Regions from separate parts of the Janthinobacterium sp. 13 genome, predicted to be linked through region 3. Evidence: predicted binding sites of a transcription regulator. Region 3 holds the regulator's gene; each other region holds the start of a gene.
The links. The regulator FNR, encoded in region 3, switches genes on or off when oxygen is low (the NO sensors DNR and NnrR bind a similar motif). The targets are predictions, from matches to a motif close to TTGATNNNNATCAA.
Positions count from the first base shown of each region.

Region 1: a site for FNR is predicted at 3,351-3,364, ahead of paaA (1,2-phenylacetyl-CoA epoxidase subunit PaaA). Genes of this name have one in related genera too.
Region 2: a site for FNR is predicted at 1,921-1,934, ahead of CLU94_RS20550 (universal stress protein). Genes of this name have one in related genera too.

Region 1 covers NZ_PEEQ01000001.1:3,826,077-3,833,051, forward strand. Annotated here, with positions in the region: gene CLU94_RS16770 (cytochrome-c peroxidase) at 1-351, opposite strand, end outside; gene CLU94_RS16775 (M14 family metallopeptidase) at 631-1,755, opposite strand; gene CLU94_RS16780 (hypothetical protein) at 1,897-2,151, shown strand; gene paaX (phenylacetic acid degradation operon negative regulatory protein PaaX) at 2,252-3,181, opposite strand; gene paaA (1,2-phenylacetyl-CoA epoxidase subunit PaaA) at 3,449-4,441, shown strand; gene paaB (1,2-phenylacetyl-CoA epoxidase subunit PaaB) at 4,468-4,752, shown strand; gene paaC (1,2-phenylacetyl-CoA epoxidase subunit PaaC) at 4,767-5,534, shown strand; gene paaD (1,2-phenylacetyl-CoA epoxidase subunit PaaD) at 5,534-6,061, shown strand; gene paaE (1,2-phenylacetyl-CoA epoxidase subunit PaaE) at 6,102-6,975, shown strand, end outside.
Region 2 covers NZ_PEEQ01000001.1:4,671,073-4,678,047, reverse strand. Annotated here, with positions in the region: gene CLU94_RS20560 (chemotaxis protein CheA) at 1-683, opposite strand, end outside; gene CLU94_RS20555 (protein phosphatase CheZ) at 683-1,549, opposite strand; gene CLU94_RS20550 (universal stress protein) at 2,016-2,483, shown strand; gene CLU94_RS20545 (response regulator) at 2,638-3,282, shown strand; gene CLU94_RS20540 (Crp/Fnr family transcriptional regulator) at 3,623-4,429, shown strand; gene hemP (hemin uptake protein HemP) at 4,678-4,875, shown strand; gene CLU94_RS20530 (hypothetical protein) at 4,961-5,287, shown strand; gene CLU94_RS20525 (DUF2325 domain-containing protein) at 5,326-6,552, shown strand; gene CLU94_RS20520 (glutathione peroxidase) at 6,566-6,975, opposite strand, start outside.
Region 3 covers NZ_PEEQ01000001.1:3,074,476-3,081,450, reverse strand. Annotated here, with positions in the region: gene ccoG (cytochrome c oxidase accessory protein CcoG) at 1-773, shown strand, start outside; gene CLU94_RS13595 (FixH family protein) at 876-1,400, shown strand; gene fnr (fumarate/nitrate reduction transcriptional regulator Fnr) at 1,404-2,162, opposite strand; gene CLU94_RS13585 (response regulator) at 2,412-5,486, shown strand; gene CLU94_RS13580 (TOBE domain-containing protein) at 5,488-6,255, opposite strand; gene CLU94_RS13575 (sulfate/molybdate ABC transporter ATP-binding protein) at 6,296-6,975, opposite strand, start outside.

The DNA of each region.
Region 1 (6,975 bases), 750 kb from region 3:
CGTGCTGGCATTGGCCATTTCGTGCGCTGCCAGGAACGGCCGTTCCGCCTGTTCTGCCAGGCTGGCGGCGCGGCCGTCGCGGTTGATGCCGCCGTTGGGTGCGCCGTCCTCATCAAAGCGGAAGGGCGGATTGTGGTCCAGGTAGCGCAGCGATGGCGTGGCGCGGTAGCCGTGCGCCTGGCCATCGGCGCCGCCCAGTTGCACGGCCAGCTTGTTGCCGGGCGCATAGGCGTGGGCCGGGTCATGGCAGCTGGCGCACGACTGCCTGCCCGAGGCGGACAGGCTGGCATCGTGGAAGATGCGCCGCCCCAGCTGCGCGGCAGGGCTGAGTTCGGCTGCCGTGCCTGGCATGCCGTACAAGCCAAGAAACAAGAATGTGCACACGTGTGCAAGTCGGGTCGGTGAATATCGCGCCTCGGCGCGTGGCTGGTCTTTGATGGTCATATGCGGGATGGTTGTCGGCAAGGGAGAGACAGGCAATGCTGCGCCCAGTATAGGCAGCAATGGCTGGCGTGGCAACGATTAGCGATGCTGCGCTGCGCAAGACGGGGAGCGGAAAACAGCCGGCGGCAGAGTAACCGCCGGCCAAGCCCGTCACGTCATGCGTGGCGGGCCAGTTTCATGCGCGGCTCAGGCGCGCAAGGTGGACAGGATAGGCTGCAGCACGGCCGCGCCCAGGGCGGCGCTGCGGGCACCGCTCCAGCCCGTTTGCGGGTCGGGATCGTTGGCATTGTCCTTGAACGGCAATTCCAGGGTCAGCGACAGGCAGCCGAAGGCGTGGGTGATGTGGGGCGAACCCATGGTCAGTACTTCCGGCGTGAACGGGCCGTCTTCGTAGCCGTGCTCATCCTGGAAGTCGGGGCTGGCCACCTTGAAGTCGGCGATGAAGCGGTCTTGCTCGGCCTTCTGTGCTGGCGTGAAATTTTCCAGCGCATCGCTGCCGGCCACGAAGACGTAAGGCAAGCCTTCGTCGCCATGCACGTCGAGGAACAGGTCGCAGCCGATTTCATGCATTTTCTGTTTCACCAGGAATACTTCCGGGCTGCGCTCCATCGTCGGCGTCATCCATTCGCGGTTCAGGTTGGCGCCGGCTGCGTTGGTGCGCAGGTTGCCATGCACGGAACCGTCCGGGTTCATGTTCGGCACCACGTAGAAGACGGCGTCTTGCAGGCACTGGCGGGCGAATGGATTGGCCTGGTCCAGCAAGGCTTCGAGCATGCCTTCGACAAACCATTCCGCCATCGTTTCACCGGGATGCTGGCGCGCGATGACCCAGACTTTCTTCTCGGCATCGGCGTCGCCCACCACCAGCAGATTCATGTCGCGGCCTTCCACGGTGCTGCCCAGGTCGATCAAGCGCACCAGCGGCGACGCTTGCGCGCTGTCGATCAGGGCCAGGTGGCGGTCCCATGGGTACGGCTCGAAATAGGCGTAGTACACGCTTTCCTCTTCCGGCGTGTGTTCGATGGTCATCACCGTGCCGTCAAAGCTGGTGGGCACGCGGAACCAGGTTTCGCGGTCGTAGCTGGCCACGGCCTGGTAATCTTTCCAGCCGTCCGGGTAGGCCGACTTGCCTGCGTTCATGAAGCGGATCGTGCACGCCTCGCCTTGCGCGCCTTGCAGGCGGAAGTAAAACCACTGCGTGATGTCGGCGTGGGAATCCTTGCGGATGTTCAGCTCGATGGATTGGGCATCGTCGGCGCGCAGCACCTCGATCGCGCCGGCGTCGAATTGCTGGCTGATTTTAATGGTCATGAGTGTTCCTGATAAAAACGTATGGGTTTTGCATCGTGTGCAATGGCGCGATGATACCTGTTTTGCGGTGGACTTTGTGCTGGCGCAAACGATGACGGACGCGCTTTGCTAACGTGATAGCTCCGACACGGGGAGGCCATCATGGATGACAACGGCAAACACATACGCGAACTGGAAAAGAAAATCAGCGCCCTCAGCGACGCCCTGGCGCACCTGGGCAAGGGCACGACCTTGCAGGAATTGCTGCGCATCATACGTTTCCCCGGCTATACGACGCCGGCCGAATTCACCTTCAATGTCGCCATCCTCGACACCATGCTGGTGCAGGCCAATGCGCTGGAAAAGCTGGGGCAGGATTTATTGGCAGGGGCGAAACAGGTGGTCGCAAAACAGTGAGCGCAGGCACTGACGTATTCCTGAGCGCCTGAAAAATGGCCAGGGCCGCAGGCAGTATGAATGGACGCCCAGGCCCTGCAACGCTGCCATGGACGTGTTGTCAGGTGTTCAGGCCGCCGAAACGTTCGTAGAACCACGGCTCCACATCGGGCGCCTGCGCATCTTCGCGCCGCAAGGTGGCCAGGATATGTTTCTCGGCCGCCGCGTACGTGATGCGGTACAGGTCGCGGGCCAGCGCATACGCCTGCGTGCCGGGCCATGGTTCGGGCAGCAGTTCGACGGGCAGTTGCGGGTCGTGCAATTGCACGCGGCGATAGGCGTGCGTCAGCAGCGAGCGGATGACGAACGCTTGCTCTGCATCGAACACGGGCGCTTCTTGCAGCAAGGTCAGCAGGGGCTGGAAACTGGCGATGAATTTCTGGTAGCCGGCCATTACTTCCGATAAATCCCAGCAGTCGCCCACCATGTCGCGCAGGGGGCGCGTGCTGACGCCCGGCAATTCCGTGGTGTGGCAGACATACAGCTTGCCCTGCACCTCGTTGCGCACGAGGATATCTTCCAGCGCCTCCGTATTGCTGGCCGGATGGCCAAAGATGCCGGGAGAGATCAAGCCATAGCCCGCCCACAATAATTCCTTGCGCAGCGCCCCCCGCTCGGCGGCGCCGATGCTGCCGGCCGGCCCGATCACCAGGGTCCAGCTGCCATCCCAGTGCACGACCAGCGGCGCATAGATGCGGCGATAGGCGCGCTCGAAGCGGGCCAGCGCCTCCGGGCGTATCGTATAGGCGCTGCGGCGGCCGTCGCGCTGCGAGCTGAGCCAGCCTTCCTGCGCCAGGCGGAACACGCTGGTGCGCAATAAACGGTCATTCACGCCAAACGGCGCCAGCAGTTCGATCAGGCTGCCCAGCCAGATGGCGCCGCCGCGCGGCACGATGGCGTCGCCAAAGATGGTCATCACCAGGGACTTCGAGCGCGGTGGGTCGCTTTCCAGGAAATCGGCTATCCATGCCGTGCAGCGGGTGTTCTTCATGTGGTTCCGGTCTGGCCGTGTTGCGGTCGGTTCAATAAAAGCAGCAGTTTACTTGGCTGCGCGGGTAGCGCGGCAATAATTTGTCGGAAGCGCTGGTGGCGCTCCGCAGTGTTTTCTCATAAGCAATATCATACGCACAAAAAAGCTGCACAAGATACGAATTTTTAAAATGATTCATATCAAGTGTATGCAAATCGTTTTTTGTATCGTATTATCTGTTCATCGCACCGCGTTGCTGCGCAAAATCAAAGACATGGGAGACAGATCATGTACGCACAAATGGTTGAAACCGGCCTCAAGAACGTTCGTTCCCTCGACGACATGGGTCAAGAAGAGCGCGCTTTCCAGGCGCGTATCGACGAAGGCATCAAGATCGAGGCCAAGGACTGGATGCCGGATGCTTACCGCAAGACCCTGATCCGCCAGATTTCGCAGCACGCGCACTCGGAAATCGTCGGCCAATTGCCTGAAGGCAACTGGGTCACGCGCGCGCCCACCCTGAAACGCAAGTCCATCCTGCTGGCGAAGATCCAGGACGAAGCCGGCCACGGCCTGTACCTGTATAGCGCCGCGGAAACCTTGGGCGTGTCGCGCGACGACTTGCTGGCCGCCTTGCATTCGGGCAAAGCCAAGTATTCCAGCATCTTTAACTATCCCACCCTGTCGTGGGCCGACATGGGCGCCATCGGCTGGCTGGTCGACGGTTCCGCCATCATCAACCAGATTCCCCTGTGCCGTTGTTCCTACGGTCCGTATGCGCGCGCCATGATCCGCGTCTGCAAGGAAGAATCGTTCCATGCGCGCCAGGGCTACGACATCATGATGTCGCTGTGCAAGGGCACGCCTGCGCAGAAAGCCATGGCGCAGGATGCGCTGAACCGCTGGTGGTGGCCGTCGCTGATGATGTTCGGCCCGTCCGACGCCGCTTCCGTCAACAGCGCCCAGTCGGCGCAATGGCGCATCAAGCTGTTCTCGAACGACGAATTGCGCCAGCGCATGGTCGACCAGACCGTGCCGCAAATCGAATACTTGGGCTTGACCGTGCCCGATCCCGACCTGAAATTCAATGCGGAAACGGGCCACTATGAATTCGGCGAGATCGACTGGTCCGAGTTCAACAATGTCTTGAAGGGCAATGGCCCGTGCAACCGCGAACGCCTGCAAACGCGCGTGAAAGCGTATGAAGACGGCGAATGGTTCCGCGATGCCTTGCTCGCCTACGCCGACAAGCAAGCCGCTAACGAAAAAGCGGCAGCCTGAAAACATCTATAAAAGGGGATAGCAACATGAGCAAAGAATGGCCTTTGTGGGAAGTTTTCATCCGCAGCCAGCACGGCCTGGCGCACAAGCATGTGGGCAGCCTGCACGCTTCCGACGCCACCATGGCGGTCAACCATGCGCGCGACGTCTACACGCGCCGCAATGAAGGCGTGAGCATCTGGGTGGTGCGCGCGGCCGATATCGTCGCCAGCAGCCCCGGCGACAAGGGCGCCCTGTTCGAACCGTCGAACAGCAAGGTGTACCGCCATCCCACCTTCTTCCCGATGCCGGAAGAAGTCAAGAATCTGTGATGGGAGCGCCTGCAATGGATGACAAGGTCACTCAACAAAAGTTCGATTACCTCCTGCGCCTGGGCGACAACGCCCTGATCCTCAGCCAGCAGCTGTCGCAGCTGTGCGGCAAGGGCCCGGCGCTGGAAGAGGACATGGCGCTGACCAACGTGGCGCTGGACTTGCTGGGCCAGACGCGTTTGTGGTTCAGCTATGCGGCCGAACTGGAAAATGCGGGCCGCGACGAGGACGACATCGCCTTTTTGCGCGACGCCCACGATTTCAAGAATTGCCTGCTGGTCGAACAGCCGAACGGCAATTACGCCGATACGATGATGCGCCAGTTCTTCTTCGACAGCTGGCACTATTTCCAGCTGCTGGAACTGACGAAATCGACGGATGCGCGCATCGTCGAGGTGGCGCAAAAGTCGATCAAGGAAGTCACGTACCACTTGCGCCGCAGCGGCGATCTTGTCGTGCGCCTCGGCGACGGCACGGCGGACAGCCACGCCAAGACGCAGGCCGCCGCCGACAAGCTGTGGATGTACACGGGCGAAATGTTCAAGTACGACGCCGTCGACCAGGCCATGGTCGCCGCCGGCATCGCGCCGCCATCCGACATCCTGCGCCAGGCGTTCCTGGAACACGTGGCCGAGATCTTCGCGGAAGCGACGCTGGCCATGCCGGCGCCCGACGCCTGGATGCAAAAAGGCGGCAAGCAGGGCACGCACACGGAACACCTGGGCTTTATTCTGGCCGAGATGCAGTTCCTGCAGCGCGCCTATCCTGGGGCGGAGTGGTAATGAACACGGCCGCGGCAGCGCTGGACGCCGCCCAGGTCTGGGCCTGGCTGGGCGACGTGCCAGACCCGGAAATCCCCGTCATTTCGGTGGTGGACCTGGGCATCGTGCGCGCCGTCGAAGTCACCGGCGGCGACGCCTGTACCGTGACGATCACGCCCACGTATTCGGGCTGCCCTGCCATGCAGGTGATCGCCGACGCCGTCACGGATGCCTTGCGCAGCCATGGCGTGGACAAGGTGACGCTGGTGAACCAGCTGTCACCCGCCTGGACGACGGACTGGATGAGCGAGACGGGCAAGGCCAAGCTGAAAGGCTATGGCATCGCCCCGCCGCAGCAGCAGGTGATCGACATCAGCGGTTTGCGTGGTGGCGTCAAGCGCCAGCCCATGCCGAAACTGGACGTGATCTGCCCGAATTGCGGTTCCACGCATACGCAGCTGACCAGCCAGTTCGGCTCCACGCCGTGCAAGGCCCTGTACAAATGCCTGGATTGCCGCGAACCGTTTGACTACTTCAAGTGCCACTAAAAAAATCAGGCACACGTTCCGAAGAAACTGGAGATGAAGCATGAGTAAATTTTATCCGCTGTGCGTGGCCAACGTGCGCAATGAAACGCGCGACACCATCGCCGTCACGTTCGACGTGCCAGCCGAGTTGCAGCAGCAGTTCCGCTTCCAGCAGGGCCAGCACCTGACCCTGCGCGCCCATATCAATGCGGAAGACGTGCGCCGCTCGTATTCCATCTGTTCGGCGGTGCAGGATGGCACCCTGCGCGTGGCCATCAAGCGCACGCCGGGCGGTGCCTTTTCCACCTGGGCGAACGATACCCTGAAAGCCGGCGCCACCATCGAGGTGATGCCGCCCATGGGCCACTTTAACGTGCCGCTCGACTGCGTCAATCGCAAGCACTACCTGGCGTTTGCGGCCGGCAGCGGCATCACGCCCATCCTCTCCATCATCAAGACGACCCTGCTGACGGAGCCCCTGAGCCGCTTCACCCTGTTCTACGGTAACCGCGCTTCGTCGTCCGTCATCTTCAAGGAAGAATTGACGGACTTGAAGGATGTGTACCTGGAGCGTTTGAACCTGGTCTACGTGATGAGCCGCGAACAGCAGGACATCGAACTGTTCAACGGCCGCATCACGCAGGAAAAATGCGAGCAGTTCCTGCAGCACTGGATCAAGATCGAAGACTATGACAACGCCTTCATCTGCGGCCCGGAAGACATGATGCTGGGCGTTTCCGCCGCCCTGCAGGCAGCCGGCATGCCCAAGCAGAATATCAAGATCGAGCTGTTCGCCGCCAGCATCCCGAAAAATGCCCACAAGCCGCGCGCCCAGCTGGCTGCGGACGCCGTGCAGGAAACGGAAGTGACCGTCATCCTGGATGGCAACCACACGACCTTCACGATGGACAAGGACAAGGAGTCCATCCTCGACG
Region 2 (6,975 bases), 1.6 Mb from region 3:
GGGCGCTCTTCGCGGCGTTCGGCGCCATCCCAGGCCTTGGCGGCCGGTTTGGCGGCGGCAGCAGCGGCAGGCGCGGCGGCCACGACGGCAGGCGCAGCGGCGACGGCGGACACCGGTGCGGCAGCCACGCGGCTGCCCTCGGGCACGACGGCGTTATACATGCCTTCCCAGTCCAGGCCATCGGCGCCGGCAGTGACCGCGACAGCGGCAGGCGCGGCTGCAAGCACTTCAGCGACCTCGGCAACGGGCGCGGCCGCTTCCGCCGCCACGGCGGCGGCAGGCGCAGGCGCGTCCATGCCCTTGCCTTCGATGGCGTTCGTCAGGATGTGTTCCAGCTCTTCCGGCATGGCCGGCAAGCTTTCCGGCGCGGCGCCGTTCGCCAGTTCCGTCAGCTGGTCGGCCACGAAACCGGACGCTTGCAGCGCCGCCTCGATGGCGATCGGCGTCACGGGCGCGGCGCCCGTGCGCAAGGCGTCGAACAGATTTTCCGTCAGGTGGCAGGCCGCCACCAGCGCAGGCAGGCCCATGAAACCGGCGCCACCCTTGATGGTGTGGAAGGAACGAAACACGGCATTCAGTGTTTCCTTGTTGTCAGGATCACGCTCGAGGCGCAATAAGTGCTCTTCAACATTAACCGCAAGATCCATCGCCTCAACGACGAAATCCTTGAGCATATCGTCCATTAGAATCCCAAATCCGCAAGAAGGTCGTCTACATTATCCTGGTCCAGCGCCACCGACGGCACGGACGGGCCCTGCATCAGCGGCACCGGCTTTTGCGCCAGTTTTTCGCGCACCTCGGCCGGCGCGTTGTCGCGCAGCAGCTGAGCCAGCTCGTTTTCCACCGTCTTGGTGATGTTGACCACTTTTTTGATCAACTGGCCCGTGATGTCCTGGAAGTCCTGGGCCATCATGATTTCCAGCAAGCGGGCTTTTTCCGCTTCCGTCGCTTCGGCAACGGCTTGCGCGAACTGGCGCGAATCGCCGGCCAGGGCCTTGAATTCTTCCAGGCTCAGCTTGCCGTCGAACAGCGCCGTCCAGCGGCCGTCCATGTCCTTGGCCTTCTTCGACAGCACGTCCTGTGCCGGCATGCCTTCGTCGAGCGTGTTCAAGACCTTGTTGGCGGCCTGTTCCGTCAGGGTGGCGACATATTCCAGGCGATCCTGGGCGTCGACGATCTGCGACGACGCTTCCGTCAACGCCTTGTCGTAGCCCAGTTCGCGCAGCGAATCGTGCAGCAGGCGCACGATGCCGCCCAGGCGCTCGAACATCGGCTTGTCGGACTGGTCGACCGGGTCGGCCGCTTCGCCAGGCGCGTCGGCGCCGGCCACGGGGGCCGCTTCCGCTGCGGCTGGCGCGGCAGCCACCGGCGCCGCTGCGGCTGCCGGTATGGCGGCGCTGGCCGACACGGAGTCGAACAGCGCGTCAAAATCGTCATCCGCGATCACGGCGGGAGCGGGCGCGGCGGCAGGCGCCGGCGTGGCTGCGGCCGCGCTTTGCGCGGATACTTCATCGAATAATGCATCGAAATCATCAGCGGCGTTGGTCATATCCCTGCTTCTCCATAATTTGTCAAAATTCCGCCTGAACTGTGCGTTTTACAGACTGATACCCACAATTTCTCGATTAAGATGATTTGAGGCAATACCGCTGCGATGGTGCGAGTGTAGCAGGGCGCCGCCCTGTTGGTAAATCTCAAAACGCGCTTCCTGGTGCAAAGCGGGTCCGCAAGAGCTTTTCCGCCAGGAAATAAGTGTTCCTGCTGTTGTATTTTGAAATACTACCATTGGCGTGCGTGCAAGACCACGCGCGACACAAGAAATCCTGCCCTCAAGCGCCTGCGCAACGGCGCCAGACGGACCCTGCCGCAGCTAAACACGATCTTTCTGCCAATGTTGTCTATACTGAAGGTGCAGTAGTATTGATAATTATCAAGTCTTTACATGAATACAATGCTGCCGCCACGTCTACAATAAGAGGCGTTGCGCGCGCTGAGTCACTGCCAAAGGACCTGCCATGTATAAGAAAATTCTGATCGCCACGGACGGCTCAACCGTCTCCAACTTGACGGCCTGTGCCGGCGTTGCCTTTGCCGAACAAATGCACGCCGACATCCTTGCCGTGTATGTGGCGCCCGAGTACCAGTACCCGGTGTACATCGAAATCATTCCGCCGAGCTATCCCAGCGAAGAGGAATACCGCGTCGCCATGCGCAAGGCGGGCGCCGACCACTGGCAACCCGTGCTCGACGCGGCTGCCAAGCGGGGCTTGCAAGCGACGGGATTGACGGCCTTTTCCGACAGCCCCGCCCTGAAAATCGTGGAAGTGGCGCAATTGCAGCAATGCGACCTGATTTTCATGGGTTCGCATGGCCGCAGCGGCTGGGGTCAGTTGCTGCTGGGCAGCGTGACCAACAAGGTGCTGTCGCACTCGAAATTGCCCGTGCTGGTACACAGGCTGATCAAGGAACCCCCGACAAAATAAGGGGTCACATGGCCACGGGGGCCGCCGCACCGGCACATCGCAAGAAAAGGCACAGTGCGGCCGCTTCGGTTAAAATGACAACGTTTCTCGTTTCTCAACATTTGATTGTCCGGTGACGGACAGAGCAGATTACACGCCACCAGATTGCCCGCCTATGATACGTATTGTGATTGCCGACGACCACACCATCATGCGTGAAGGATTGAAGCGCATCCTTGACGGCGCGCCGGATATCGACATCGTGGGTGAAGCCATCGACGGTTTTGAAGTACTCAACCATGTGCGCCAGGGCGGCTTCGACCTGTTGCTGCTCGACCTGTCGATGCCGGGCCGCAGCGGCGTCGACCTGATCCGGCAAATCCGCAGCGAGGCGCCCAAGCTGTCCATCCTGATCCTCACCATGCACGAGGAAGAGCAGTATGCGGTGCGCGCCATCCGCGCCGGCGCGCAAGGCTATCTGACCAAGGAAAGCGCGGGCACCCAGCTCGTGGGCGCCATCCACAAGGTGGCGTCGGGTCGTCCCTACATCAGCGCCGAGGTGGCGGAGCAGCTCGTGCTCAACATCATGATGCCGAATGAAAGCTTGCTGCATAAACAGTTGTCGGACCGCGAATTCGAAGTCTTTTCCCTGCTGGTGGCAGGCAAGTCGATCACGGAAATTGCCAACAACCTGCATCTGAGCGTCAAGACGGTGAGTACGCACAAGACGCGCATCATGCAAAAGATGGGCATGAGTTCGCTGTCTGAAATGGTCCAGTATGCCGTGGCGCACCGCCTGCTCTCCCCCTTCAAGACCTGAATACGGCGACGCGCGCCCGCGCGTCGACTGTAGGAACAATCCTACTTCATCTACCACAGCTCCTACTGCCATATTCAGCCACTGCTGATATTAATTGCATACGCTTGTTGGCATACTGAAACCAGTAATCAAGTTGCTGGAAAGTTATTTCATCACACAGCAAGTCTTCAGCGAATTGAGCATTACCTGCCCGAACGCGCGCCGCCGGCCCACGCCTGCCCGCCGTCCCGTGCACCCCGTCATTCAACTCTGAACTACCTGTCACCAGGAGATGAACATGCTGTCCACGCAAATGCCCGACACCCGCGCCGCCTCACCATCGCTGGCCCCCTCCGCTCCGATGGAAGCGGGACGCCAGCGCCAGGGCCGGCTCTGGTCGAACCTGAAGGAGGTGTGCGACCTGCTGCATATCTCCAGCGCCTGCACCATCGCCGCCGACGAACTGCTGTTCCAGCACGTGCAATTCAAGACGGGCCAGCGCGTGCACACGATCGGCCAGCCGTTCGACACCCTGTACATCGTCAATTCGGGCTTCCTGAAAACCGTGCTCATCGATGAATTCGGCAATGAGCAGGTGCTCAGCTTTCCCATGAAGGGCGACATGCTGGGCGTCGACGGCATCCATTCGCGCCACTATTCCTCGGAAGCGGTGGCCCTGTCCGACTGCGACCTGATCCTGCTGCCGTTCAAGAAACTCACGGCGCTGGGTCGTGTCCACCTGGAACTGGAAAATGTCATGTACGGCGTGATGAGCCGCGAACTGGTGCGCGAGCAAGCCATGATCGGCATGCTGGGCGCCCTCAGCGCCGAAGCCCGCGTGGCGCGCTTCCTCGTCTCGCTGGCCGACCGCTTTGCGCAGATGGGCTATTCGAGCAAGCTGTTCAACCTGCGCATGACGCGCCACGAAATCGGCAGCTACCTGGGCCTGACCCTGGAAACGGTCAGCCGCACCTTGTCCGCCTTCAATGAAATCGGCCTGATCACGGTTGACCAGCGCACCATCGGCATCAAGGATCCGGACGCCCTGAAAACCCTGCGCCGCCTGCCGCCGTCGCGTTCGCGCGCCAAGCAGCTGGCCGCCGCCAAGCTCAAGGCCGACACCACCGCGGCCGCCAGCGCCTCGGCGCAATTGCTGGCCACCATCTAGCCCCATCCCGATTTCCTCAAGCTTGGCACAGGCTTGACCCGGCCAAGGCGCACTGCCTTGCCGGGTCTTTTTTGCTGCCGCCCCCTTCCGCGCCGCGCCAGCGGCCGCCTTTGCGCAGCACTCTCTCCCACGCTGCCGTCCCACCGTAAAAAAGCGCGGATTCCGCACAAATAAGCCTTGCTTTTCGGGCCACATTCAACAATAATGCAAATACGAATCATTCTCAACTGAGACAAAGAAAGCCCAACATGCAAAGCTCAAAACCAGCCTTGATCCAGGATGCCGCTACCGCCCACGTCCGTCCTCCCGTCAGCATGGCCCAGCCGGCGCGCCGCATCACCAGCGAAGCGCTGCTGCAGCAGGGCCGCGAAGTGGAGATTGAGCACAGCGGCAAGATCTATCGCCTGCGCGTCACCCAATTGAACAAGCTGATCCTGACTGCCTGAAGCAGCACGGCAGCCAGTCACCACACTCGCCAGCCAGTCGCGCCCCGTGCGCGCAGCCAGCCAAACCACCGCACAGGAGTGTTTGATGGCGAACGACCGACCTTCCCCGATGTTTCCTCCTCCGCAAGGCCAACAGCCTGAATTGCTGCTGTCGGCCGTGCTGCACCTGATGTCGCACTACCATGCGGGCAGTCCCTGCGAGAAACTGGCGGGTGTCATCGAACGCCATCTGCAAGTGCTGTCAAACTCGCCCGGCCTGGGCCCCGTGCTGCAAGCGACCTGCCAGCAACTGTCGCAGCAATGGGCTGCCCTCGTGGCGCTGCACCGGCCCGCGCCGCCCAGCACCAGCTGGCTTGAGCGCCTGGCACGCATGCTGAGCGCCAAGCGCCCCGCCTCGCCCCTGCCGCAATAATTTCTTTTCCATCCCCCATCGCCCAACAGGATATCGCCATGTGTGACAAAGACCAGTCCCTGCCCGTCATCAGCAATTGTTCCAGCGGCGGGGCCGAACCGGCCGCGCTCGCTTCCCGCCGCCGCCGCCTGTGGGAACTGTCGCATACCTGTCATTGCCCGCTGGTCGGCGTGGGCTTGCCCCTGGGATACCTGCGCAAGCTGGTGGGCAAGATGACGGGCGGGCGCGTGCTGGCCGACGATTACGAAGTGCACGTGGGCGCCGTGACGGAGTGCGGCGCGCGCAACCGCCTGTCCGAAGCGCTGCAAAAGGAACTCGAACGCCGCTACGCCCCCGTGATCCTGCGCTTTCGCGGCGCCAAGACGACGGAGCAAGTGGCCGAGCTGTGGCGCACGGCCGTCGCCAACGGCGACGTGTCGGGCGCTTTCTGGGCCGGCCTGACGCACCCGCGCTGCGACGCCGAGCTGGAAGAGCAGATGTGCAGAGACTTGCACATGATCCAGCACCAGGCCGGCGCCTGCGTGCGCGCCGACATGGGCAAGTTTACGGCCTTGCAGGAAGAAAATGCGCGCCTGACGCACGAACTGGCCAAGCTGCAGCAGCGCAGCCAGGCCGCACTGATGGAAAAAACGGGCGAACTGGAACGCCAGGAAGCCGTGCTGCTGCGCACGCGTGCCGAAGCGATCGGCAAGGACAGCGTGATCGACGGTTTGCGCGCGGAACTGGCGCAATTGCAGGCGGCCATCCCGGCGCTGGAATCGCGCACGCGCCTGGTCGAACGCCTGGCGCAAATGGATGAGCGCGAAAAGGAATTGCGCCAGCAAATCGCGGATTTGAAGCAAGCCCAGCCACGTCCGACCGCGGCCGTGCCGCCACCGGCGCCGAAGCTGGAAGTGCCCACGGGCGGCAAGCTGAAAATGCCGATCCGCCTCGTCGATCAAAGCGTGCTGTGCGTGGGCGGGCGCAGCGGCAATGTCGCCACCTACCGCGCCCTGATCGAGCGGGTCGGCGCGCAATTCGCCCACCACGACGGCGGCCTGGAAGACAATGCCAACCTGCTCGATTCGAGCCTGGCGGCGGCCGACCTGGTGATTTGCCAGACGGGCTGCATCAGCCACAGCGCCTACTGGCGCGTGAAGGATTATTGCAAGCGCACGGGCAAGCGCTGCGTCTTCATCGACAACCCCAGCATCTCCAGCCTGGCACGGGGCTTGCAGGAAGTCAGTGGCGAGATGGAGCCGGCCGCGCTGGACGCCGCCGACTAAGCCGGGCCTAAACTTAGGCCTGCAACTCGCGCGCGATCGCTTCGCGCAAGAGCGCATCATCGACCGTGGTGTCGGGCGCGAAACGCCCCACCACCTTGCCGTCCTTGCTGATCAAAAACTTCTCGAAATTCCACAGCACGTCGCTCGGCTGCTCCTGCGTGATGCCGTAGCCGGCCAGCTTGGCGCGGAAATCGCTGCCCGGCTTTTCCTGCGCCCGCGGCTGCTCCTGCACCAGGCGCTGGTACAGCGGATGCTGGCCCGGCCCCTTGACGACGATCTTTTCAAACATGGGAAATTGCACGCCAAAGGTGCCGCGGCAAAAGTCGGCGATCTCGGCATTGCTGCCCGGTTCCTGCGCGCCAAATTCATTCGCGGGAAAACCGGCCACCACCAGGCCCTCGGCCTGCTTGTCGGCGTAGAGCT
Region 3 (6,975 bases):
AGCAGGTGTGCAAATACATGTGCCCCTACGCGCGCTTCCAGAGCGCCATGTTCGACCAGGACACCCTGATCATCACCTACGATGCCAAGCGCGGCGAACCACGTGGCGCCATGAGCAAGAAGGCCGGCAACAACGACAAGCTGGGCGATTGCATCGACTGTACCCTGTGCGTGCAGGTGTGTCCGACCGGTATCGATATCCGTAACGGCCTGCAGTATGAATGCATCGGTTGCGCCGCTTGCGTCGATGCCTGCAACAGCGTGATGGACAAGGTCGACCGGCCACGGGGACTGGTACGCTACAGTACCGACCATGCGATGGAAAACAACTTCAATTCGAAGCAGATACGCCAGCGCGCCATGCGCCCGCGCGTCTTGATCTACACGTCCATCCTGGCCCTGATCATCATCGCCGTGTGTACTTCGCTGGCCCTGCGCACGCCCCTGAAAATGGACGTGATCCGCGACCGCGGTTCGATGGGACGCGAAGTGGAAGACGGCATGATCGAAAACGTCTACCGCCTGCAGATCATGAACACGTCGGAGCAAAGCCAGCATTTCAAAATCAGCGCTTCCGGCTTGCCGGGCCTGACCTTGCTGACGCGCGAAGAAGTGACCTTGCAGCCGACGGAAACGCTGGGTTGGCCGATCCGCCTGCGCGTGCCGCACGGCGTGGGAGAGAAGGGCTCGAACAAGATTGCGATCGAATTGCAATCTCTGGACGACCCATCGCTGCATGTGCGTGAAAGCGCGGTATTCATCGTGCCACGTTAACAAGGAAAGGCGGACGGGGACCGGGTGCCCTCGCCGCCGCCACGAAGTTGCAGGAAGGCCGGTCCCCATGCGGGGACTGGCTGATTAAACAGGAGAAATACCATGTCCGACAGTCTGAAACTGCAAGCACCCGTTGCACCGTGGTACAAGCATCGCTGGCCATGGCTGCTGATGATCGGCCCCGGCCTGTCCGTGGTCGTCGGCAGCTTCATGGGCTATATCGCGTTTACGCAGCCCGATGCGCTGGTGGTGGGCGATTATTACAAGCAGGGCAAGGCGATCAACCAGGATTTGAAGCGCGACACGATCGCCAGCGACCTGGCGATGGATACGCGCCTGTCGTATGACGTCGCTGCAGCGCGCCTGACCGGTTCCGTGCACAGCTTCGGCAAGGCCTATCAGGCGCCTTTGCAGTTGCACCTGGCGCATGCGACCCTGCCGGAAAAGGATATCAAGGTGCTGGTGCAGCCCGACGCAGCCGGCAATTTTTCCGTGGCGCTGCCGATGCTCGAGCGCAGCCGCTGGCAAGTGCTGGTGGAAAACGACAAACGCGAGTGGCGCCTGTCCGGCATCTGGACCTGGCCCCTGCAACGCAGCATCGCGCTGCATGCGGACGAGGAACTGTAAGTCTTATTTGCAGACGTCCGTGCCAGCCGTAATGGCTTTTAACTTGGCCGGCTGCAGGATTTCAATTTCCCGGTTGGAGACGCGCAGCCAGCCTTCCTTCTTGAACTTCGACAGCAGGCGGCTGACGCTCTCGATGGTCAGGCCCAGGTAGTTGCCGATTTCCTCGCGCGACATGCGCAGCTGGAAATTGCTGCCCGAATAGCCGCGCGCTTCATAGCGCGACGCCAGGTTGACGATGAAGGCGGCAAAGCGCTGCGTCGCCTGCATATTGCCCAGCAACAGCATGACGCTTTGCTCGCGCGTGATTTCCTGGCTCATCATGCGGTGGAAATGGCGCAGCAGGGTCGGCATGTTGCCCAGCAATTGTTCCAGGCTGGAAAACGGGATTTCACACACTTCGCTGTCTTCCAGCGCCACCGCGTTACAGTGGTGGCGGTCGGCGCTGATGGCGTCCATGCCCAGCAGTTCACCCGCCATCTGGAAGCCCGTCACCTGCTCTTCGCCGCCCGGATTGATCTGGTACGTCTTGAAATGCCCTAGGCGGATCGCATACAGGTTCTGGAACGAGTCGCCGATACGGAACAGCGAGGCGCCGCGCACGATCTTGCGGCGGCGGCCGATGATCTGGTCCAGCCTGTCCATGTCGCCCACATCGAGGCCCATCGGCAGGCACAATTGATGCATGCTGCAGGTCGAGCATCGCGCACGCAACGCCTCCACGTTCACGGTGGGCAAGGTTGGAGTGAGTAGCGCTTCAGTCATGTCGGTACCTTTTAGAAAATGCAACAACAAGTTTACTGCATACAGCCGCATACAGGGTTGCCGTATGCCAATTTCACCGTAAATTCGGCGAATAAACGACGTCCAGCCTTTAATTATATGGCAACATCGTCAAAAGCCCGCACGGGGCGGGCAATTTGCGCGGCGGCGCTTGCCAAGCTGGGGCATTGATAGGAAAATTCCTGACAGCATTATCTGCCGCCTGTGCCGCCCGGTACTGAAAAGGAAATCATGAAGCCTCTCGGCATTAAAGCAAAAGTCGCGCTGGCCACCAGCCTGACCTCGATCGCCATGATCGCGCTGGTCACCATGATCCAGGTGCAGCACATGCGCGACGACTTCACCCGAGTACTGCTGAGCCAGCAATCGTCCCTGATCACCCGCACCGCCGCCGAACTCGACGACAAGCTGGGCATGCTGCTGCAGATCGTCACCCTGACGGCCCGACAGCAGCCGCCGGAATTGATCGCCCGGCCCGCCCAATTGCGCGAATACTATTCGCGCCGCTCGATGCTGGTGCTGTTCGATGACGTGCTGGTGCTCGACGCGCATGGCGCCGTCGTGGCCGACATGCCGGAGGTGGCGGGGCGCGCCGGCATCAACGTCGCCGAGCGCGAGTATTTCCAGACCGTCCTGCGCACGCGCCAGCCCATGATCACCGAACCGATGCTGGGCAAGTCGAGCGGCATGCCCATCGTGCAGATGGTGGCGCCCGTGCTGGCCGCCGATGGCCAGGTGGCCGGCGTGGTGATCGGCGTGCTGCGCCTGTACAAGGACAACCTGCTGGGCCGCCTGCGCTCGGAAAAGATCGGCAAGAGCGGCTATTACTTCATCCTCACGCGCGGCGCCGTGCCGCGCTACGTGCTGCACCCCGATACCAGCCGCTTGCTGCAACCGCGCAAGCCGAACGCCAACCTGACGACGACCCAGCTGCTGAAGGAAGATGGCGAAGGCAGCATGGTCAGCACCAACAGCCGCGGCATCACGGCCGTCAACAGCTTCAAGCGCCTGAAATCCGTGAACTGGCTGCTGGCCGCCTCGCTCCCCGTCGAGGATGCATTCGAACCGTTCGATGGCGTGCTGTACCGGCTGGTGCTGTGGAGCATCCTCGCCTCGCTGCTGGCCGCCTTCGTGCTGGGCTGGGTCACCGTGCGCCTGCTGTCGCCGCTGGTGCGCCTGCGCGACACCCTGCAAGCCCTGCGCACCAGCGGCAGCCGCTTCACGCCCGTGCCGGTACAGCAACGCGACGAGATCGGCGAACTGACGGAAGCGTTCAACGGCCTGATGAGCGAACGCGACCGCCTGCAGCAGGAACTCGAATCGCGCGCGGCGGAGCTGGAACAGGAACGCGACCGGGCCGAGGCGGCCAACCGCGCGAAGAGCGATTTCGTGGCCAACATGAGCCATGAAATCCGCACGCCCCTCAATGCCGTGCTGGGCATGGTGTATTTGCTGGGCAATACCAGGCTCGACACGGAACAACGCAAGTATCTGACCATGGTCAGAGTGGCGGGCCAGTCGCTGCTGGGCATCCTCAACGACGTGCTCGACTATTCGAAGATCGAGGCGCGGCGCATGGAATTGTCACCCGTCGAATTCGACCTCGACGAAGTCATGAATACCCTGGCCACGACGATGACGATGAATGCGGGCGAAAAGGAGCTGGAACTGGCCATCGCCGTCGAGCCCGACGTACCGCGGCGTCTCGTGGGCGACGCCCAGCGCCTGCAGCAAATCCTCGTCAACCTGGCCGGCAACGCCATCAAGTTCACGGAGAGCGGCGAAGTGGTGGTGGCCGTCAGCCTGGCCGAGAACGAAAACGGCCGCGCCTGGCTGCGCTTCGAGGTGCGCGACACGGGCATCGGCATGACGGAACTGCAGCAACAGCAGCTGTTTGCCGCGTTTTCCCAGGGCGACCAGAGCATCACGCGGCGCTTCGGCGGCACGGGCCTGGGCCTGGCCATCAGCAAGCAGCTGATCCACATGATGGGCGGCGACATCGCCGTCGCCAGCAGCGAAGGCAAGGGCAGCCGCTTCTGGTTCAGCGTGCCCTTCGAAATGCTGGCGCAGCCGGCCGAAACGCGGCGCACGCCGGCGCTGGGCCAGCTGCGCCTGCTGGTGGCCGACGACAACCGCACCACGCGCGAACTGATCGTCAAGCTGATCGAGGCGTGGGGCTGGCTGGCCGACGAAGTGGACTCCGGCTTTGCCGCCATCGAACTGTACCGCGAACGCCTGGCGCAGCAGCAACCGTACGACGTGGTGCTGGCCGACTGGCACATGCCCGTCATGGACGGTCTGGCCACGGCCAAGGCCATCCGCCAGGCGGCCAGCGGCCAGCGCCAGCCCATCGTGGTGATGGTCAACGCCTTCGCCCGCAACCACCTGGAAGAAATCTCCAGCGCGGCCGAGGCCGACGTCGTGCTGATGAAGCCGATCACGGGATCGAGCCTGTTCGACGCCCTGCACCAGGCGCTGATCGCCAAGGACGACGGCGGCGAGCAACGCATGCTGCACCAGCCGCTGGGCACGGAACTGGCCGGCGTGCATTTCCTGCTGGTGGAAGACAATCATTTGAACCAGGCCGTGGCGCGCGGCATCCTCGAACACATGGGCGCCACCCTGGACGTGGTGGGCGACGGCTTGCAAGCCGTGGAACGGCTGCGCACGGAAGCGCTGCGCTACGACATCGTGCTGATGGACATGCAGATGCCCGTCATGGACGGCTTCAGCGCCACCCACATCATCCGCACGGAACTGCGCTTGCACCTGCCCGTGATCGCCATGACGGCGGGCGTGCTGGCGTCCGAGCGCGAGCGCTGCATGACGGCCGGCATCAGCGATTTCATCGCCAAGCCCGTGGTGGTGGAAGAGATGATGGAAGTCATCCTGCGCCACCTGCCCAAGCGCCCGCAAGTACAGACGGCCGAGCCGGCACGCATCGCCGATGAGGAAGTGTTTTCCATGGCGCCGCTGATGCGCGTGATGGGACGCGATGCGAAGGGGCGCGGCGTGCTGCGGCGCATGGTGGAAGACGCGCTGAACAAGGGCATGACGCCCGTGCGCGACGCCGAAACGGCGTTGCAGGCGGGCCGCCACAGCGACGTGGCGCGCATCCTGCACAGCGTGCGCGGCTCCGTCGGCACCCTGGGCACGAAACGCCTGATCCGCGCCGCGTTCGCCACCGAGGAAGCCATCGATGCGGGCCGCCTGGACGAGGTGCCGGCGCTGCTGGCGCGCACGGCGCAGGAACTGGAACAGGCGCTGGCGGCGGCGGCCGATTGGTTGTCGCGCCTGCAGGATTAAATCAGGCGGGCACGCCCAGAATCACGCTGGACGCCTTGAAGATGGCCGTCACGTTGCTGCCGAGTTCGATGCCCAGGTCGGTGCTGCTCTGGTTGGTGATGATGGCGGCAATCGTGCCGCCGCGCGGCAGGTCCAGCACCACTTCCGTGTTGACGGCGCCCGTCTGCACGCGCGTCACGACCCCGGCCAGCTGGTTGCGCGCGGAAAAGCGCGCGCCCTGGCTGTCCGTCACGAGGATGATGGACGACGCCTTGATCAGCGCAAACGCTTCCGCGCCCGGCACCAGGCCCAGGCTCGCGCTGCTGCCCTGCGTGACGATGGCCACGATGTGCTGGCCACCGGGCAATTCCAGGGTGACTTCATCGTTGACGGCGCCCTGTTTCAGTTCGGTCACCTTGCCCAGGAATTGATTGCGTGCCGTGGTTTTCATGGCCATTCTCCGTATGAGTAAAAGATCGTCGGCGATGCCTTCCGCCTGGCTGCCCAGCTGGCGCAGGTAGCGGGCATGCTCGCGCTCGATGATACGGAAATTGTCGACCAGCTGGCGCCCCCGTGGCGTCAGCCGCGTGCCGCCGCCGCCCTTGCCGCCCGTCAAGCGCTCGACCAGCGGTTCGCCAGCCAGGTTGTTCATGGCGTCGATGGCGTCCCAGGCCGCCTTGTAGCTCATCTTCACAAGCTTGGCCGCCTGCGTAATGGAGCCGCACTCGGCGATGGCGCCCAGCAATTCCACCCGGCCGGCGCCGCCCAGGTTTTCTCCGCCCACCGTCATCCATACCGAGCCTTGCAGGCCGATTTCCGCTGCCGTTGATTTATCCAATGCGCTCACCCAATGTCTCTTCCATGCTATCAATTTGTCCGTCACGCAAGTAAAGCACATGTTCACCCAGAATGCGCGCATCTTCCGGATCATGTGTGATCAAGATCATGGGCACGTCCAGGCGCTGCTGCCACTGGCTCAACTCCAGGCGCATTTTGACACGCAGGGCCGGATCGAGGGCGGCAAACGGCTCGTCGAGCAGCAGCGCGGCCGGTTCGGCCACGAGCGCCCTCGCCAGCGCCACCCTTTGGCGCTGGCCACCGGACAACTCGTCGGGAAACTGGTGCGCCAGTTCCTGCAAGTGGAAGGCGTCGAGCCAATGCTCGACCTTCTGCAATTTTTCGCGCGCGCGCGGGTTGAACCAGCCGCGGCGCAGGCCAAAGCCCACGTTTTGGCGCACCGTCAGGTGCGGGAACAGCGCGTAATCCTGGAACAGATAGGCGACATTGCGCTGCTGCGGCGGCAAATTGATGCCGGCGGCGGAATCGAACAGGGTGCGCCCGTTCAGGCGGATATGGCCCGCCTCAGGCGTGAAGAGGCCGGCAATGGCTTTCAGGGTCATGCTCTTGCCGGCGCCGGACGGGCCATACATGGCGATGCGCTGGCTGCTGGAAGTGCATTGCACCTGCAGGTCGAAGCGGCGTTTGCCGGAGCGCAAGGTGGCGCGGAGGT